2 regions of the Vibrio sp. SNU_ST1 genome follow, and region 2 is predicted to be linked to the other one. Evidence: predicted binding sites of a transcription regulator. Region 2 holds the regulator's gene; the other holds the start of a gene.
The links. Region 2 encodes MetJ, which represses methionine synthesis genes. Its sites were predicted from a motif close to TTAGACNTNTANANGTCTAA; they were not measured.
Positions count from the first base shown of each region.

Region 1: the regulator MetJ is predicted to act here: its motif matches at 1,262-1,281, upstream of metN (methionine ABC transporter ATP-binding protein MetN).

Region 1 is NZ_CP130748.1:2,460,570-2,463,996, reverse strand. Features, by position in the region: gene Q5H80_RS10750 (methionine ABC transporter permease) at 1-141, opposite strand, end outside; gene metN (methionine ABC transporter ATP-binding protein MetN) at 131-1,165, opposite strand; gene gmhB (D-glycero-beta-D-manno-heptose 1,7-bisphosphate 7-phosphatase) at 1,406-1,957, shown strand; gene Q5H80_RS10735 (MliC family protein) at 2,021-2,362, shown strand; gene treR (trehalose operon repressor TreR) at 2,453-3,397, shown strand.
Region 2 is NZ_CP130748.1:2,964,427-2,967,853, reverse strand. Features, by position in the region: gene rpmE (50S ribosomal protein L31) at 1-103, shown strand, start outside; gene Q5H80_RS13180 (malic enzyme-like NAD(P)-binding protein) at 435-1,742, shown strand; gene metJ (met regulon transcriptional regulator MetJ) at 1,966-2,286, opposite strand; gene Q5H80_RS13170 (O-succinylhomoserine (thiol)-lyase) at 2,495-3,427, shown strand, end outside.

The DNA.
Region 1 (3,427 bases), 500 kb from region 2:
AATCACGCCTAATGGAATACCGACAGCGAAACCAACGATGCCAGCAACAGCAACCATGTAAAGCGTTTCGCCCGTTGCTTCGAGTAGAAGGTTGCCATTAAGGCTGATCCAGTCAGCAATCTCGTTGAAACTAAAGGACATAACCAAGCACCTCTACTTTTACATTGTTGTCGCGTAGGAATTGGATAGCAGCATTATCATCTGCTTCGTTACCGAACAGTTCAGCCACCATCATGCCGAACTTCACGCCGCCGGCGTAATCGAGGTCAGAGCTTAAGATGCTGACATCGATATTGAATTTGCGAGCAATTTGCGTCATCAGCGGAGCATCAACCGTTGCACCAGTAAACTCAAGACGCACTAATGGGTAGCTACTGTTAACACGAGTTTCTTGCAAACGCGCTTGATAATCTTCAGGGATAGATAGGTCTAGCGTTGAGCGAATAAACTGATGTGCTAGCTCTGTCTTAGGGTGTGCGAAGATGTCGCCAACTGTGCCTTTCTCTACTAGCTCGCCACCACCAATGATCGCGACTTCGTGACAAATGCTCTTAACTACGTCCATCTCGTGCGTAATAAGTAGGATCGTGATGTGTAGCTTGCGGTTGATTTCACGTAGCAGCTCAAGAATAGATTGAGTCGTTGCTGGATCCAGAGCACTGGTCGCTTCATCACACAGTAGTACTTTTGGGTCTGAAGCTAGCGCACGAGCAATCGCGACACGCTGCTTTTGACCACCACTTAAGTTCGCAGGGTAGGTATCACGCTTATCCGATAGGCCGACAAGCTCAAGTAGCTCACTCACTTTCGCTTCAATCGCAGCTTTATCTCTACCAGCAAGCTCTAAAGGCAGTGCTACGTTGTTAAATACAGTACGAGAAGACAGCAGATTGAAGTGTTGGAATATCATGCCGATGTTACGGCGTGCTTCGCTAAGTTCTGATTTGCTGAGTTTTGTCAGGTCGATACCGTCAACAATCACTTCACCTGACGTTGGAGCTTCCAACATGTTTACACAACGGATAAGGGTACTTTTGCCTGCACCTGAAGAGCCGATGACTCCAAAGATTTGACCTTGAGGAATGTGGAGGTTGATATCAATTAAGGCATTGATTTCTTTAGTGCCTTGATAAAAAACCTTATTGACTTGATTCACTTTAATCATAGAGAAACCCGTGCAGGTAGAACAGAATAATATATTGATGACTCACTCGATTTACAGATGATGCTATGGTGTTCTATGATCTAAGTCAATAGATATTTTTACGTCTAGACGGCTAAACGCGAGTTGCGAAGTTAAACTAGAAACAAATCGTTAACGAACGCAAAACTAAATAGATAGTGATGAAGCAAATAAAGCGTGTAATAATTAATGATTAATAGAGAGTTGATAGAGAACTGAATTTTGTCTAAACCTGCTGTTTTTTTAGATCGTGATGGTGTGATTAACGTTGATCACGGCTACGTACATGATGAACATGACTTTGAATACATCGATGGTGTGTTTGAAGCGGCGAAAGCGTTTAAAGATATGGGTTATTTATTGGTGTTAGTGACCAACCAATCTGGTATTGCTCGCGGCATGTTTAGTGAAGACCGTTTTCTTTCTCTAACGCAGTGGATGGATTGGAACTTTGTTGATAACGGCGTTGAGCTAGATGGTATTTATTACTGCCCGCACCACGCTGAGCACGGTGTTGGTGACTACAAACAAGATTGTGAATGTCGTAAGCCAAAGCCAGGCATGTTCATTTCTGCGCGTGACTTTCTGAAGATTGATATGACTAACTCGGTCATGATCGGCGATAAAGCTGAAGACATGATGGCTGCAGAAGCGGCGGGTGTTGGCACTAAAGTACTGGTAAGAACCGGTAAGCCAATCACTGAAAAAGGTGAAGCGCTTGCAAGTGTCGTGCTTGACAGTATTAAAGATGTACCAGCATTCTTAAAAGGTTAAGACACTAAGTCTCTTTTACTTAGATATAAGTGTTATTCACTATATAAAGATGAGGAACGCAGTATGAAAGCATTGTTGATAGCATCTCTATGTACGGTAGCGTTATTCGGATGCTCTAAATCAGCAGCTCCTGAGACTGAGAGCGCAGCATCGGACGATCAATTCGTGACTTATCAATGTGAGTCTGACGCTTCATTTAAGGTCGCTTACCTTGGTGATGAAAAAGCGGTATTACGTTTGCCAGAGAATGAATATCGCCTCACTCAAATAGCGGCAGGTTCAGGAACGAAGTACATCTTAGATGATGGAACCTCTGAACTGATCAATAGCGTAACTTTACGCACTAAAGGTGACAATGCCCGTCTAGAACTTGGTCGTGTTATCTATAAAAACTGCCGAAAGTAGGTCATAGTTAGCGACTAGGATTTACAAACAGTTAAGTGAGGGAGTTCGCCCTCACTTTTTCTTTCTCTTCCCTTTAACGTCAGACTTTTTATGAGCAAAAAACTCACTATTCTCGATATTGCTAAGCTGTCCGGTGTTGGTAAGTCTACCGTATCTCGCGTTCTGACCAATGATCCCAAAGTAAAACCAGAAACCCGTGAAAGAGTGGAAAGAGTAATTCAAGAATCAGGGTACACGCCTTCGAAGTCTGCACAGTCGATGCGTGGTGGCAGTCAAAAAGTCATCGGTGTCATCATTTCACGTCTGGACTCTCCTTCTGAAAACAAAGCGGTAAGTACGATGCTGGCCGAGTTGTATCGAGCGGATTACGATGTCGTGATCATGGAAAGCCAGCTAGATAGAGAAAAAGCCAATGAGCATCTGCAGGTTCTCAAGCGTCGCAATGTAGACGGCATCATTGTATTCGGTTTTACTGACTGTGATATTCCTGCCATTGAAGCTTGGGAACATAAAGCGGTGGTGATTGCTCTGGATACCGAGAATGTGACGTCGATTAACTATGATAACCAACAGGTGATCAATAGTGCGTTAACGCATCTAGCAGAGCAGGGGATCTTTGAGGTTGGTTTCATTGGCGTTGATCCTAGCGACAAATCAACAGGTGAACTGCGTCTTAAGGCCTATCTAGATTGGTGTGAAAGCGCTGGAGTGATTGCCAACTACCGTACTGGCCAACTTCATCATGAAAGTGCTTATCAGCTGGTGGATGAGGTACTAACCCCTAACACCCAAGCTATAGTCTGTGCTAGTGACACATTGGCTCTTGGTGTGATCAAACGTCTGCAAGAGCGACAACGTGAAGATGTGGTCGTCACCGGCGTTGGTGGTAATGATCTTCTCTCTTTCCTATTCCCACGAGTATTTAGCATTGATCCTGGTTACCAATCTGCAGGTAAACTGGCTGCTAATCTATTGATCTCTCAGCTTTTAGGCAATTCAGATATCTCTCATCACACTCAATCTCCGATTCTATAATCCACTCAATTAAGCGAAATTGAACCGCTT
Region 2 (3,427 bases):
CAAATGTCACCCGTTCTACACTGGTAAGCAACGTATCGTAGATACAGGCGGCCGTGTTGATCGCTTCAACAAGCGTTTCGGTGCTCTTTCTAGCAAGAAGTAATTCTCGCTATTTAGACATAAAAAGGACACTTCGGTGTCCTTTTTTGTTGCCAGAAATTTGAAAAAATACTGAATCGTATTTCATTATTAGGTCATTTAAAGTGGTAGGTTACTGGCGTAAATTTTATTTCATCGCTTACCCCAACACTCCTTCCTCGAAATTCGCTCTAAAGTTGAGCAGGCGACAGTAATTTCAACTGCCCACTGGTCTTATTAGTAGTGAAATCTCGTTTTTTAATGATACAGATGCTTCAACCACCTAGGAACTTTGAAGTACATCCATTAACATGAACAAGATCCCCCAAATAATAATATCCTAGGAACCTACACCTATGTCTGAAGACAGCCGCCAAGATCAATCCTCTCAAGCGTTATCATCTGAACAATCTTTATCGCCTCAAGAACAATTCCGTCAGCAAGCTCTTGATTATCATGAGTTCCCAATTCCAGGCAAAATTGCCGTAGAACTGACGAAGCCTGCAAACTCTGCAGAAGACCTAGCACTGGCATACAGCCCTGGCGTAGCTGAGCCTGTTCGCGAGATCGCACAGAATGTCGATAACGTTTATAAGTACACAGGTAAAGGCAACATGGTTGCTGTTATCTCTAACGGTACAGCGATTCTTGGCCTAGGTAACCTTGGCCCTATTGCTTCTAAACCTGTTATGGAAGGTAAAGCGCTACTGTTTAAGCGTTTTGCTGGTTTAGATTCTATCGATATTGAAGTAAAACACCGCACAATTGATGAGTTCGTTGATACGGTTGCGAATATCGCAGATACATTTGGTGGTATTAACCTAGAAGACATCAAAGCACCAGACTGTTTTGAGATTGAACGTCGCCTGATTGAGCGTTGTGATGTACCTGTTTTCCATGATGATCAACACGGTACTGCGATTGTAACGGCTGCGGGTATGCTTAACGCGATCGAGCTTCAAGGTAAGAAACTGGAAGAGTGTAAGATCGTTTGTTTAGGTGCTGGCGCAGCAGCGGTTGCTTGTATGGAGCTATTGATTAAGTGTGGCGCTCAGCGTGAGAAGATCTACATGCTTGACCGTAAAGGTGTGATCCACACTCGTCGTGATGACTTGAATGAATACAAAGAGCTGTTCGCAAATAACACCGACAAGCGCACGCTTGAAGATGTTATCGAAGGCGCTGACCTGTTCTTGGGTGTATCGGGTCCTAATCTGCTACCAGCTAAGGCACTTACGCTGATGGCTGATAAGCCTGTTGTGTTTGCATGTTCAAATCCAGATCCAGAGATCAAGCCTGAGCTTGCACACGAAGTTCGTTCTGACTTAATCATGGGTACAGGCCGTAGTGATTACCCTAACCAAGTAAACAACGTACTTTGTTTCCCATTCATTTTCCGTGGTGCGCTAGACGTGCGTGCGAGCGAAATCAATGACGAAATGAAGCTAGCGGCGGTTAAAGCGATTCGTGAACTAGCGAAAGAAGAAGTTCCAGCTGAAGTACTGGCAGCTGCGGGCGAGACTGCACTGGAGTTCGGTAAGGGTTACATCATTCCTAAGCCAATGGACCCGCGTCTGCTTCCTCGAGTAGCAAAAGCAGTTGCTGAAGCGGCTGTTGAGTCTGGCGTTGCTCGTATTGAGATGCCTGCTAACTATATGGCTTAATGCCTTAGTAGCTTAGTAGCTTAGTAGCTTAGTAGCTTAGTAGCTTAGTAGCTTAGTAGCTGTTGCTCTATTGAGCGAAAAAGAATAATAAAAAACCGACTCATAGGAGTCGGTTTTTTTATGTCTATCATTCACAGCGCAGCTACAGATAACGTAGTGGGTGATGTGATAAATAGGGTTCAGCTATAGCGAATCAATAATGAAGGCGGTGACTGAGTTGTTTTTATTCTTCGTCAAACGCTTCGAACTCGATGCCCATCTCTGTCATCAGTTTTTTGACTTCAGTCGGGATGTCGTCTGGACGATCTTTACGAAGGTCTTCATCCGTTGGCAGTGGTTGGCCTGTGTACGCATGTAGAAAGGCTTCGCACAGTAGCTCACTGTTTGTTGCATGGCGTAGGTTATTGATCTGGCGGCGAGTGCGCTCGTCAGTAAGAACCTTTAACACTTTTAGAGGGATAGAAACTGTAATTTTCTTTACTTGTTCGCTTTTCTTTCCATGCTCAGCATATGGGCTTATGTATTCACCATTCCAGTCGGCCATTGCGTACCTTCATCACTTTAGTTGTTAGAATAAATTAATAGTGCTGATTTTAGCGGGATTTACTGCCATAAGCAAAGACATATAGACGTCCAGAAGTGTTGACGTCTCACGTTTATGAAAGTAAAGTGAGTAACATATATCTAACACAGCCGTAAAATGCCGACAAGCAGCTGTGACTCTCAGACGCAAAACTTGTAAGGAAGCACCTATGAGCAGCCGGAAGCCAGCAACCATCGCAGTACGTACTGGTATCGAGTCAGACACGCAACACCATGCCGTTGTCCCACCTATTTATCTTTCGACTAACTACGGGTTTCCCGCTTTTGGTGAAGTGCCAAAGTATGATTATACCCGCTCTGGTAACCCAAATCGCGGTCTATTAGAAACGGCACTGTTTGAGCTTGAATCAGGCAAAGGCGCGGTTGTGACTAACTGCGGTACGTCGGCACTTAACTTATGGGTATCCGCTTTCTTAGGTGGCGATGATCTTATCATTGCACCACACGACTGCTACGGCGGCACTTACCGTCTGTTTAACACACGCTCACTAAAAGGTGACTTCAAAGTTCTGTTCGTTGATCAATCGGATCAAGCTGCGCTGGATGCGGCGATCGCGTTTAAGCCAAAGTTGATCTTAATCGAAACGCCATCGAATCCATTGGTTCGTGTGGTTGATATTGCAGAAACTTGCCGTAAAGCGAAAGAAGTAGGTGCTCTGGTTGCTGTCGACAACACGTTTTTGACGCCTGTGTTTCAAAAGCCTTTAGAGCTGGGTGCGGATTTTGTTATCCACTCAACCACTAAATACATCAACGGACACTCAGATGTCATTGGTGGCGTTGTAGTTACTAAGACAGAAGAGCACGCTGAAGGGCTAGCATGGTGGGGCAACTGTATTGGTGCAACCGGCACACCGTTTGATAGCTACATGACGCTACGTGGTATTCGTACGTTAGGTGCGCGTATGCGTGTTCACGAAGAGAGTTCATGTGAAATTCTGACGGCTCTGCAACAACAAGATCTGGTGGGTACGATTTACCACCCAAGCCTTCCTGAACATCCGGGTCACGAGATCGCGAAGAAACAGCAGTTGGGCTTTGGTTCCATGCTGAGCTTTGAATTTTCGGGCTCTTTTGAAGCA